DNA from 2 places in the Sorangium sp. So ce1504 genome. Region 2 is predicted to be linked to the other one. Evidence: riboswitches for the same ligand, from Rfam matches in the RefSeq annotation. Region 2 holds a riboswitch; the other holds the start of a gene.
The links. Region 2 has a riboswitch for cobalamin ahead of WMF39_RS05035 (TonB-dependent receptor). Riboswitches for the same ligand answer to the same signal wherever they lie in the genome.
Positions count from the first base shown of each region.

Region 1 (5,838 bases), 4.4 Mb from region 2:
GGTGGAGGCCGTCGACGTTCTGCGTGATGAGGCCCTCGAGCTGCCCCGCGTGCTCGAGCCGCGCGAGGGCGCGGTGGGCGGGGTTCGGCTCGGCCCTGGAGAACCGCTCCCAGCCGATCACGGCGCGCGCCCAGTAGCGCTGCCGGATCTCGGCCGAGCGGGAGAACTCCCGCCCCTGGATCGGGTTCCGCGCGCGGCGCCGCGTCTCGGGTCCTCGATAATCGGGGATGCCGGACTCGGTGCTGCACCCCGCGCCCGTCAGCGCCACGATCCGCTTGCCGCGCAGGAGCGCGACGAGGTCGTCGAGCGGATCGGCCGGACGCGCTTCGCTGAGCGGCATATGCCCGGGTTGTGGCCCGCCACGGCGCGCACCGCCAGCGTCCACCGCGCAATCATGCAAACGAGCTCACCACAACATCTCGCTTGACCGGCCCACCGCACCACCACACGTGGTGTCCCATGTGGGCGCCTCGGGCTTCAGCCCGGGGCTCAACAGCGAACTCGGTGTGGATCCGGGGCCGGTGAGCGAGAACGATCTCCACGACGTCGATCGACGTACCGCCCGCGGGGCCGATCAGAGCCCGCCGATCCCTCGCGGCGGGAGCCCGATCTCGGTGTCGACGGTCGCGTCCTCCAGCGGCTCGAGCGCGCCGTTCGCCGCCACCTTCCAGCGCCGGAGCTTGCTCCTCTCCGCGTCGCTCAGCAGGCAGACATCGCCGCAGCCGGGCGAGCAGTGGACGCCGCCGAAGGCGTAGGACTGGGTCGCCTCGGCGAGCGTCGTGACCTCGCCCGTGGCGATGCTCACGGAGAAGGCGCGGTCCCCGGCGAACGCACCGCCCGCGTAGGCCGTCCCGAGGAGGACGTCCTCGGAGGCGAAGGCGAGCGTCGGCTGGACGGCGGCGCCGAGCGCCCTGGCCACGCCGAGCCGCTCGATCTCCTCCGGGGGCGAGGTGCGAGCGTCGTAGATCACGATGTCGCTCGTCGCCGGGTCGTACTCCATCGCCTCGGCGTCGAAGCGGCTCGAGCAGGCGACCGCCAGCCGCTCTCCCGAGGGCGACACGGCGAGACGCCCGCAGCCGTAGAGCCCCTGCACGTCGACCGTCCATGTGACGGCGCCCTGCTCCGGCGAGACGCCCACGAAGCGCCCTTCGCCCGCGGTCGAGAGGTCCGCGGCGAGCCGTCCGAGGGCCACGACCACCTCGTCACCGACGCGCGCCATCCCCGACGGGCGCGGCAGGAGCCCCTCTTCCTCCTCCGGCAGGGCGATGCGCCCCGCGATGGAGTACTCCTTCGTGTCGACGATCAGGAGATCGCCGCCCTCGTCGAACGGCTCCACGCCAGGGCTCGGGTTGCTCCCGTAGCGCGACACGAGCGCGCGGTCCGCGCCCACCTCGATGTAGTCCTGAGGGTTCGACTCGAACCCCTGCCCGACCGGGAGCTGCGCGAGGACCTCGGCGGTCTCGAGATCCATCCAGGTGATCACGTTCGTGCCGAACCGATCGAGCAGGACCACGCGGCCGGACGGCGGCGCCGCCCCCGGGACATCGACGTCGCCGGACAGCGCGAGGCTCAGCCCCGGCTTCGCCGCGCCGCTCGACACGAAGGAGGGCGACAGGGTGGTCCCGTCGAGCGCCGACACAGCGATGTTCGTCGACTGGTAGTCGCTCGTCACGATGACGACGCCGCTCTCACACGCGTCGCCGTCGCCGCCGCCGTGGACGCCGCCCGTCGACGGCGGCGGCGAATCCACGTTGCACCCGAGGATCGGAATCGAGATCGCGAACGCAAACAGTCTGATCTTCACCATGTTGACTCCAGTGTGAAAAACACGCTCCGTCCCGGGAGCGGAAACCCGACGACATCCGTACGCCGCGCGTCCAGGAGGTCCGCGACGCGGCCTCTCACCGCGAGGTGCCCGCCGAGCCACCTCGCCTCCGCGTCGAGGTCGAGGGTCGCTTGCTCCGCGATCACGCCGAGCCCGGCGGGATCGGCGTACCGGCTCGACTGGTACACGGCCCGGATCTCGCCCGACGCGCCCGAGAACACGGCGCCGCCCGGGCGCTTCCACTCGGCGTGCAGGCGCGGCGCGACGACGAGGCGCGAGCGGAACGGGAGGAGGTCGTTCCTCGTCGTCCGCCCCGGCGTCGTGTCCCGCGGATCGAGCAGCGTCGCCGCGATCTCGGCGCGGAGGAACCGGGTCACCTCGACCCCGGCCAAGAGCTCCGCGCCCACGACGCGGGCGCGGCCGACGTTGTACGGGTTCACGTAGCCCTGGCCGGAGCGCTCGTACGCGACGAGCCCGGAGACCGCGCTCCCGAACGCGAACACGTCGATGAAGGCGCCGCGCAGCACGGCGCCGCGCCCGGTCTGCGCCCGGATCCCGGCCTCGATCGTGGCGCCCGACTCCGGCGCGAGCTCCGCGTTGCCGTGGACGACGCCGGAGACGCCGTACACCTCGCCGAGCGTCGGGACGCGGACGTAGCGGCCCACGGTCGCGAGGAGCCGGAGCCGGTCGCTCCCCGCCTCCACGCCGACCCGCCCGGTCGGGACGAGCACGTCGCAAGGGCGCTCGCGGTCCGCCCCGGTGGCGTGGCACTCCCCGCTCGCGAGGGCGTGCAGCGCGAGCCCCTCGCCGAGGCGCGCCTCCGCGCTGACGGCGCCGCGCGCGAACGAGCGCCGCGCCCGCGCGAGCGGTACGTCGTCCGGCGCGCGCGAGATGCCCTCGCGCGCGACCGAGAGCACGGGCCGCACCCGGAGCCGGTCGGCGAAGGAGAGCGTCGCCCCGAGCGTCTGCTCCAGGCGGCGGCCGGCGAGGCGGAGCTCCGGCGTGAGCAGCGCGAGCTCGAAGAGGGGATCATGGACCTCCGACCGCGCCTCGATGAACGAGGTGCGCGCCTCGAGCGTGTGCTGCGCCTCTCCGCCGAACGGCACCCGCGCCGCGACGGACGTCAGCGCGCGCCGCGACTCCCCCCGCGCCTCGCGGGACGGCAGGAGCGCGAGCCTCGGCACGCCCTGCTCGCGGCCGGTGCCGTTCGCGATCACGTCGACGATCGCGCCGCCCCCGAGCTCGACGCGCGCGAGCGCCCAGGCGTCGATCGTGCGCACGTCGGCGTTCTGCCGGCGTTCCAGGGTGTCGTCGCTCTCGTCGAAGAGCGTCCCGCCATCGTTGACGAACGCGTAGCGGTTCTCCGCGGCCTCCGCGCTCACCCCGACGATCGCGCTCACCGGGCCCGCGCTGGCGCCGGCGAACGCCCACCCGCGCCGCGCGCCGAGCGAGCCCGCCATGGCGCCCGCGCCGGCCGTCGTCCGGGAAGGCCGCCGCGGCTCGAAGAAGATCGCGCCGCCGGGGCCGAGGCGGTCGGCCTCGATGGGCGCGTGGCCGCGGTAGATCTCGATGCGCTCGATGAGCCAGAGGGGCACGAGGGAGAGATCCGCCGTCCCCACGACGTCGTCGTTCAGGCGGACGCCGGCGAGGTACACCGGCGTCTGCGTGGCGGTCGCTCCCCGGAGGGCCGCGGTCGCCGGCCCGCCGAAGCCGCCCGACTCGATGATGAGGACGCCCGGCTGCGTGCGGAGCACGTCCGCCGCCCCGAGCCCCGCGCCGGTGAGGCGCTCGCGGCCCAGCACCGACCCTGCGACGGACCTGTCCTTGGGCGGCGCGGGCGCGCGCATGTGATCCCCCTCGACGCGCACCTCCAGCGGGTCTGTCCCCGGCGGAGCGGCAGCCCGACCGCCCTCCTGCTCGGCCTCCGGCCTGCGCGGATCGTCGGCGCGGGCGGCCGGCAGGGCCGCCACGGCGCTGCAGGCGGCGAGCCAGAGCCAGCACGCCACGCCGGCGCTCCGGCGCCGACGCGACCGACGATCAGAGGAATCAACCATTCACGCGCCGCCTGCCCGCGTCGACCCAGCGCTGCTCCGGGTGAGCTGAGAGCCGAAGCGAGGAGGCTGCGTGACGGGCCACGGCACCGCGCGCGAGCGAGGTGGTCGAGAGCCTGCGCGCCTTCCCCTCGAAGGCTCAGGTCAGCGCGCGCCAGAGCACCGGCGCGCGCACCTTCGGCAGGTCTTCGGACTCACGGGCGCTGCGGCCGTCGCCGGTCGCTCTCCTACACATCACCGCTTCCCAGGCTGCTCTGGTGCGTGCCCAGTGCTTCTTGGTGATGGTCGTTCCCGTTCACCGCTGCGGGGGCAGTCCCGGATTCTCACCGGGTTCCCTTTTCAGCTCGCCAGGGATCGCCGGACGAGCACCGATGGCGGGGCGACTCGTCGCACCCGTCACGCAGGATGTCAACGCAGAAGCGAAGGCCCGGAGCGCCGCGTCCACCGGCCCACCGGCGACGCACACCCGAGACAGAACCGGGAGTCCCTTGACAGTCTTGCACGCGCGTGCCATGACTTACTTGAAACTGATTTTCTTTATCAGTTATCAGAAACGAGCGGCCCGAGACCTGACGTCCAGCGCCCGATGATCCGAGCCCACGTGGCTCTCGACGCCCATCGGAGCTGAATGTGACGAGTTCCATCTCGATACCGGCCTCTGTCGCGCTGCCCGCGGTGAATGCAGGGCAGCTGTTGAAGCAATACACCCCTGAGTCGGCGTTCTTCTTCGCGTCGCCGACACGCACCCTCCTCGCGCAGGGCGTACACGACATGATCCTCGAGCCGAACGGCGCGGATCAGGGCGATCGCCTCGCGGACCGCGTCACGAGGGTGCTCGCGGCGGCGTCGAGGGCCGGCCAGGGCTTGCCCATGGTGGTCGGCGCGGTGCCGTTCAACAGCACATCGCCGGCGCACCTCATCGTGCCGAGGGCGATCCAGAGCGCGGGCCCGCTCAACCACACGTCGGAATCGCCGCGGTCGCACCTGCCGATCACCGTCCAGGAGCTGCGCCAGGTCCCCGAGCCCCGCGACTACGTGCGTGGCGTCGAGACGGCGGTGGGCCTGATGCGGTCCGAGGCGCTGAGCAAGGTGGTCCTCTCCAGGATGCTGGAGATGGTCCTGCGAGAGCCGGTCGATCTCCGCCTCGTCCTCCAGCGCCTCTCGCAGCAGAACCGGAACGGCTACACGTTCGCCGCCAACCTCTCGGATCCGACCGCGGGGCTCTCCAGCGCGGAGCGCGGCGTCCCGACCTCGCGCGCGCGGACGCTCATCGGCGCGAGCCCGGAGCTGCTCCTGTCCCGCTCCGGGCTCCGGGTGATCGCCAACCCGCTCGCCGGCTCCGCGGTCCGCAGCCCGGACCCCGACGAGGACCGCCGGCGGGCGATCGCCCTGCTCGCGTCCGAGAAAGACCGGCACGAGCACGCGATCGTCGTCGACGCCGTCGCCGCCGCGCTCCGGCCGTTCTGCCGGCGCCTGAGCGTCCCCGACGAGCCTTCGCTCACGCAGACCCCGACGCTGTGGCACCTGTCGAGCCGGCTCACGGGGGAGCTGCGCGATCTCTCGATCTCCTCGATGAAGCTGGCCACCGCGCTGCACCCGACCCCCGCCGTGTGCGGATACCCCACGGACCGCGCCCGCGACGCCATCGAGGCGATCGAACGGTTCGATCGCGGGTTCTTCACGGGGCTCGTGGGCTGGTCCGACGCGAGCGGCGACGGCGAGTGGGCGGTCGTCATCCGCTGCGCCGACGTCGCCGGCCGGGCGCTCCGCCTCTATGCCGGGGCCGGGATCGTCATCGGTTCGAACGGCGAGCACGAGCTCGCCGAGACCACCGCCAAGCTCGGGACCATGCTGAACGCGCTCGGCCTCAACCAGGCGCCGGAGAGGGCATGAGCGCTCCGGAGGAGAGCCGGCAGGCGCCCGCGCAGGCGCAACCGCAGGCGCTCGACGGCTGGACTCCGT
Region 1 covers NZ_CP150365.1:5,719,372-5,725,209, forward strand. The annotation lists gene WMF39_RS21500 (NAD-dependent protein deacetylase) at 1-340, opposite strand, end outside; gene WMF39_RS21505 (YncE family protein) at 575-1,807, opposite strand; gene WMF39_RS21510 (TonB-dependent receptor domain-containing protein) at 1,801-3,831, opposite strand; cobalamin riboswitch at 4,039-4,264, opposite strand; gene dhbC (isochorismate synthase DhbC) at 4,507-5,769, shown strand; gene WMF39_RS21520 ((2,3-dihydroxybenzoyl)adenylate synthase) at 5,766-5,838, shown strand, end outside.
Region 1: it holds a riboswitch for cobalamin, as region 2 does, so the genes downstream of both, WMF39_RS21510 (TonB-dependent receptor domain-containing protein) here and WMF39_RS05035 (TonB-dependent receptor) in region 2, are expected to answer to the same signal.

Region 2 (5,838 bases):
GCCGGAGCGGTTCGAGACTGTCAAGACGGACTCATCGATTGTGGCGCCATCGAACGTGGCCAGTGCGAGCCACCCAACCTCGACGGCACCGGTACTGTCTTGCCCATCAGCGCCGAGAGCGCGCGGCGCGGATCCGTTATCGACGCCCGGTGGCTCACGCTCGAGTTGGTGTGCGTGCGTGTCGCGGGGAAAGAGACGCCGGTGTACCCTGGCCGGTGTACCCTGAGGCCGCCGCGAGCATCTCCGCTGCGACCGCTCCAGAACGAGCACGATCATGCATCCTGACCCCTGGCACCTGGTCACCAGACAACCGGACTACGTCCTGACTTCCTGGCACCAGATCTTCTGCGTCATCTGGCGCCGCGAGACGACCGAGGAGGCCGCGCGCCACCTGAGCGACGCGTGCGCGGAGTTCGCGAAGAAGCACCCGCGCGGCATAGGGCTGCTCACCCTCGTCGAGAGCGGGGCGTCGTTGCCGTCGGCGCCCGCGCGCAGGGCGATCGCGAGCTTCCTCGCGGAGGCGAGCGCAACCATCAGGTGCTCAGCGGTCGTCTTCGAGGGCTCGGGGTTCCAGGCGGCGATGGTTCGCAGCGTCGTGACAGGGCTCACGCTCATTGCCCGTCAGCGTTATCCGCACAGGGTATGTGACATCCGGGAAGCCTGGCAGATGTTCGCAGAGCTCCTGCCCCTAGCGACGGGCGCCGCCGTGAGCGAAGCCGCGTTCCGGGCATCGCTCGACGCGCTGCGCGAGGACCTCCGCCGGACATGAGCCGGCGCTGCGCCTACTCCCAGTACAGCGTCGCCCGCCCGATCGCGGTGAACGGCCACCCCGGCGAGTAGTGGATCCCGGTGACCGCGGCCGGCTCGTACTGCAGCCGCGACTCGCTCGCGAACTGGACCTCGCGCCACGTCGTGTCGAAGAGGTTCTGGATGTCCACGGCCACCTCGACGTTCTTCCACCGCAGCCCGGCGTTGGCGTCGACGACCGTGAACCCCTCGGCGGTGAGCGACTCGTCCTCGGTCGCGGGCCGAGCGCCGATCGCCTTGACCCGCAGCGCCGCGAACGGCGTGAACGCGCCGAGCGTCGGGCGGACGCCGACGCCCGCGGTCAGCGTCTGGGTCGGCGCGAGGGCGACCGCGCTCGCGTTGCCGGCGTTCTCGCGGAAGCGCGCGCGGGTGAAGGTCGCGTCCACGTCCGCGAAGAGCCAGCTCCAGAGCCGGTAGCGCCCGCCGATCTCGATCCCGTAGCGCCGCGTCTGCCCCGACGCCTCGGTCGCGCCCGCGTCGCCGCTCCAGACCAGCTCCGAGTCCAGGTCGAGCAGGAACGCGGCCCCGCTCAGCGACAGCCCGCGCAAGGGCGCGACCCGCAGGCCGATCTCGTAGCCCGTCGCGGGCGTGATCAGCGTCGCCGCCCCCTGCCCCAGCACCACGCCCTGCGCGTCGTTCGAGTGGAAGCCCCGCCCGAAGTGGGCGAAGAGATCGACCCCCTCGACGGGCGACACGATCGCCGTGAGCTTCGGGAGCAGCTGCATCTGTCCCCGGGCGCCGCTCGACCTGTTCCCCGCCGCCTCGAGGTCCTCGCCCGGATCGTCCACGTTGACGTCGATCCACTGCGCGCGCGCCCCGAGCACGACGCGGAGCCAGCGCCGGAGCCGGGCGTCCTGCTCGACGTAGACGCCGATCTGGCTCTCATCGACGTGGGTCCTGCTCTTCTCCTCGATCCGCTCGCGCGCCTCGTCGTGGTGGAGGGACTTGTCGATCGCGTCCGCGCGGATCTGCGCGCCGAGCGAGGTCGTGAACCTCGCCCCGCCGATCTCGTATTGCCTGCGGAAGCGGAGATCGGCGCCGCCGACCGTGCGGTCGTCGTTCTGCTCGATCTGGTCGCCGTGGACGGGGTCCTCGCTGAAGAAGGTGAAGTTCGAGTACAGCGTGAAGCGGTAGCGGACGAGGTAGGCCAGCGCGCTCAGATCGGCGTCCCGCCACGCGGTCGAGTACGCGACGGACGCCATGTGCCGCTCGGTCGCCCCGCCCTCGGTCGGATCCACGGCGCCGAAATGGTCGATACACGGCTGTCCGAACGCCGACGGCGGCGGGTTCAACCCGCCCTGCTCGCCCTCGCCGCACACGGCGCGCGCGGGGATCTGGCCGGAGCCGTGCCAGGTCGATCCATACGACATCCAGGTCATCTGGATCTTCCCGGTGTTGTCGAGATCGTGCGTGGCCCGCAGGTACACGTTGAAGCGCTCGAGCCGCTCCGGGCTCAGGAACGGCCCGTCGTTCCGGTAGATCTCCGCCGCGGCCACCGCGCGCCACGCGTCGCCGAGATCCGGCGAGGCGATGACGAGGCCGCGCTGGATACCGTACTGCCCCAGGCTGACCTGCGCGTAGCTCTCCTCGAGCTTCTCGGCGAAGCGCAGGTTGACGGCGCCCGCCGTACCGAAGTCGCCGATGCTCGCGTAATAAGGCCCCTTGTACCCGTCGAGCCCTGTCACGAGCTCCGGGATCATGAAGTAGAGATCGGTGAAGCCGTGCCCGTGGCCGTGGCTGACCATGTTGACGGGCACGCCGTCGACGAAGAAGGCGACGTCGGTCCCATGATCCGCGTCGAATCCGCGGAGGAAGTACTGGTTCGCCTTGCCGCCGCCCGCGTGCTGCACGGCGAAGAGCCCGGGGACCGACTCGAGGATGTCGCCCGGCCGGAGCCTCGGCCGGAGCTCGAGCTCCCGGTGTCCGACGGAGACGCGCGACGCGGCCTCGCTGCCCGGCTTCTCCGCCTGGATCGTGACCTCGATCGCGGCGTCGCCAGCGGGCGCGCCCTCGCCGGTGGGCTCTGCAGCGGCGGCCTCCGGCGGGGCAGCGGGCGACCCGAGGGTGTCGCCCTCGGCGCGCGCGGGCCGCGCGGCGGCCAGCACCATGGATAACGCGGCGAGCAGATGAAATGGATGGCGGTGCCCGTGGCTCGTCGTGACCGTCTCGCGCAGCATTCGTGTCCTCCTTCGCCGCAATCGCGCGGAGCGGCGTCGGGCCGCTCGCGTCGAGCTCCGCGAGGACGAAATGGCTGGCCATCGCACGGTGCGCTGGACCGACCTGTCGCCCCCGCGGGCGACCGGAAGGCGACGCGGGGGGCGGTTCGGTATCCGGGACGTGGCAGAGGCAGAGCTGCACCGGCTCGGACCTCACCGCCTCCCTCGAGGCTCCCAGGTCGAACCGGCGCCGGATGTCTCCCGCCGCCGGGCGCTGGCAGGTCTTCGGGCTCGCGAGCGCTCCGGTCTGACCGGCTCCCTACTGTCCACCGCTTCCCAGCCCTCGTCGGGCCAGTGCTTGGGGTGGAGGTCGTTCTCGCTTACCGCTGCGGGGCAGCCCCGGAGTTTCACCGGGTTCCCTCTTCGGCCCAGGCGAACGCCCGGGCACCAGCACGGCGCGCACCCTATGGCCGTGCGCCTTCGGCTGTCAATCGCTACCGCTCCGCTCGCCCGCTCGACGCGCGCCGCTCTCGCGCCATGCGCGCGCCTCGCGCTCTCCATCCGAGCGCCTCGACGCGGGCCTGCCGTGCAGGCCGAACGTTCGGGCTCTAGCGAGGATGGGCTCGCTCCTCCGTGGGTCGCGTGCTACACGGCCGCCGCCGTATATGCCCCGTAACGATCTCCGCAACATCGCCATCGTCGCCCACGTCGACCACGGGAAGACGACCCTCGTCGATCACATGCTCCGCCAGTCGGGCGCCTTCCGAGAGAACGAGGTCGTGGCCGAGCGCGTCATGGACTCGAACGACCTCGAGCGGGAGCGCGGCATCACCATCCTCGCGAAGAACACGAGCATCCGGTACCGCGGGGTCAAGATCAACATCGTCGACACGCCCGGCCACTCCGACTTCGGCGGCGAGGTCGAGCGCACGCTCATGATGGCCGACGGGGCGCTCCTCCTCGTCGACGCCGCCGAGGGCCCGCTGCCGCAGACGCGCTTCGTGCTCTCGAAGTGCCTCCAGCGCGGCTTCCCGGTCATCGTGGTCATCAACAAGATCGACCGGAGCGACGCGCGCGCCCACGAGGTGCTCTCCGAGGTGTTCGACCTCTTCTGTGACCTCGAGGCGAGCGACGCGCAGATGGACTTCTCGACGCTCTACGCCGTGGCGAAGCTCGGCCAGGCGAAGCGCGAGCTCGAGCACGAGGCGAAGGACCTCGATCCGCTCTTCGAGACCATCCTCGAGCGGGTTCCCGGCCCCTCCGGCGACCCCGACGGTCCGCTCCAGGTCATCGTCTGCAACACGACCCACGACGATTACGTGGGCCGGCTCGCGGTCGGCCGCGTGGTCCGCGGCACCGCCCGGTCGGGCGCCGACGTCGCGCTCCTCGGCGAGGGCGGCCAGTCGCGCGGCTACGTGAAGATGCTCTACGCCTACGAGGGGCTGAAGCGCGTCGCGGTCGAGAGCGCCGTCGCGGGCGAGGTGATCGCGATCGCCGGGCTCGACGCGGTCACGATCGGCGACACGATCACGGATCCGGCGCACCCCGAGGCGCTGCCGCGCATCGTCGTCGAGGAGCCGACGATCAAGATGAAGATCGGCGTCAACACGTCGACCTTCGCCGGCAAGTGCAAGCAGTCGAAGTACCTCACGAGCCGTCACCTGAAGGAGCGGCTCGAGCGCGAGGCGATGAAGAACCTCGCGATCCGGGTGGAGCCGACGGAGGTGCCCGACACGTTCGTGGTGCTCGGCCGCGGCGAGCTCCAGCTGGCGATCCTCGTGGAGACGATGCGGCGCGAGGGGTACGAGATGCAGCTCTCGAACCCCGAGGTGGTGACGCGCGAGATCGACGGCGAGGTGATGGAGCCGCTCGAGCTCGTGGTCGTGGACGTGCCGGACACCTACGTCGGCATCGTGACCGAGCGCCTCAGCTCCCGCCGCGGCCGGATGGTGAAGATGACGAACCCCGGCTTCGGCCGCGCCCGCCTCGAGTTCCGGGTGCCGTCGCGCGGGCTCATCGGCTTCCGCGGCGAGTTCCTGACGGCGACGCGCGGGACGGGCCTGCTCAACACGATGTTCGACGGCTGGGCGCCCTGGGGCGGCCCGATGATGCGCCGCCCGACCGGCGCCATCGTCGCCGATCGCGTCGGCGTGGCGACCCCGTACGCGCTGCACCACCTGCAGCCGCGCGGCATGTTCTTCATCGTCCCCGGCGTCGAGGTCTACGAGGGGATGATCATCGGCGAGCACAACCGGCCGAACGACACCGACGTCAACGTCATCAAGGAGAAGAAGCTGTCGAACGTGCGCAACCACGGCAAGGACGAGAACGTCCTCCTGGCCAGCCCGCGGCTGCTCACGATCGAGACGGCGATGGAGTGGATCGACGGCGACGAGCTCGTCGAGGTCACGCCCGACGCGGTGCGCGTCCGCAAGAAGGTGCTCGCGTGCAACCGCCGGGAGCGCCGCGAGGACGCGATCGAGCAATCGCAGGCGGTGGAGTGAGCGGCATCGGACGCCTGACGCGCGCCCGACGCGCCCGACGCGCGCCCCTGCCGTGCCTGCCGCGCGATAGGATGCCCTGATGAGAACGCCGCTGCTCTTCGCTTTCCTGGCTTCGCTCGTCGCGCTCTCGGGGGCGGGCGCTTGCGGCGGGGCCGTCGTCGTCGACGGGCTCCCCGGGAGCTCCGACGGCGCCGGGGGCGCCGGCGCGGCCCAGAGCTCTCCGTCGGCGAGCTCCGGCGGGCCCTCCATCGAAGAGCAGAGGGCCTCGTGCGATTTCTTCTGCTCGCTCTTCGACGGCGTCACGTGTCCGGAGCTCCGGTGTCGCGCGCGCTGCGCCGACCTGCTCTCCGAGCAGCGCCCCTGCAACGCGC
Region 2 covers NZ_CP150365.1:1,343,663-1,349,500, reverse strand. The annotation lists gene WMF39_RS05040 (hypothetical protein) at 275-769, shown strand; gene WMF39_RS05035 (TonB-dependent receptor) at 783-2,984, opposite strand; cobalamin riboswitch at 3,223-3,430, opposite strand; gene typA (translational GTPase TypA) at 3,581-5,467, shown strand; gene WMF39_RS05025 (hypothetical protein) at 5,547-5,838, shown strand, end outside.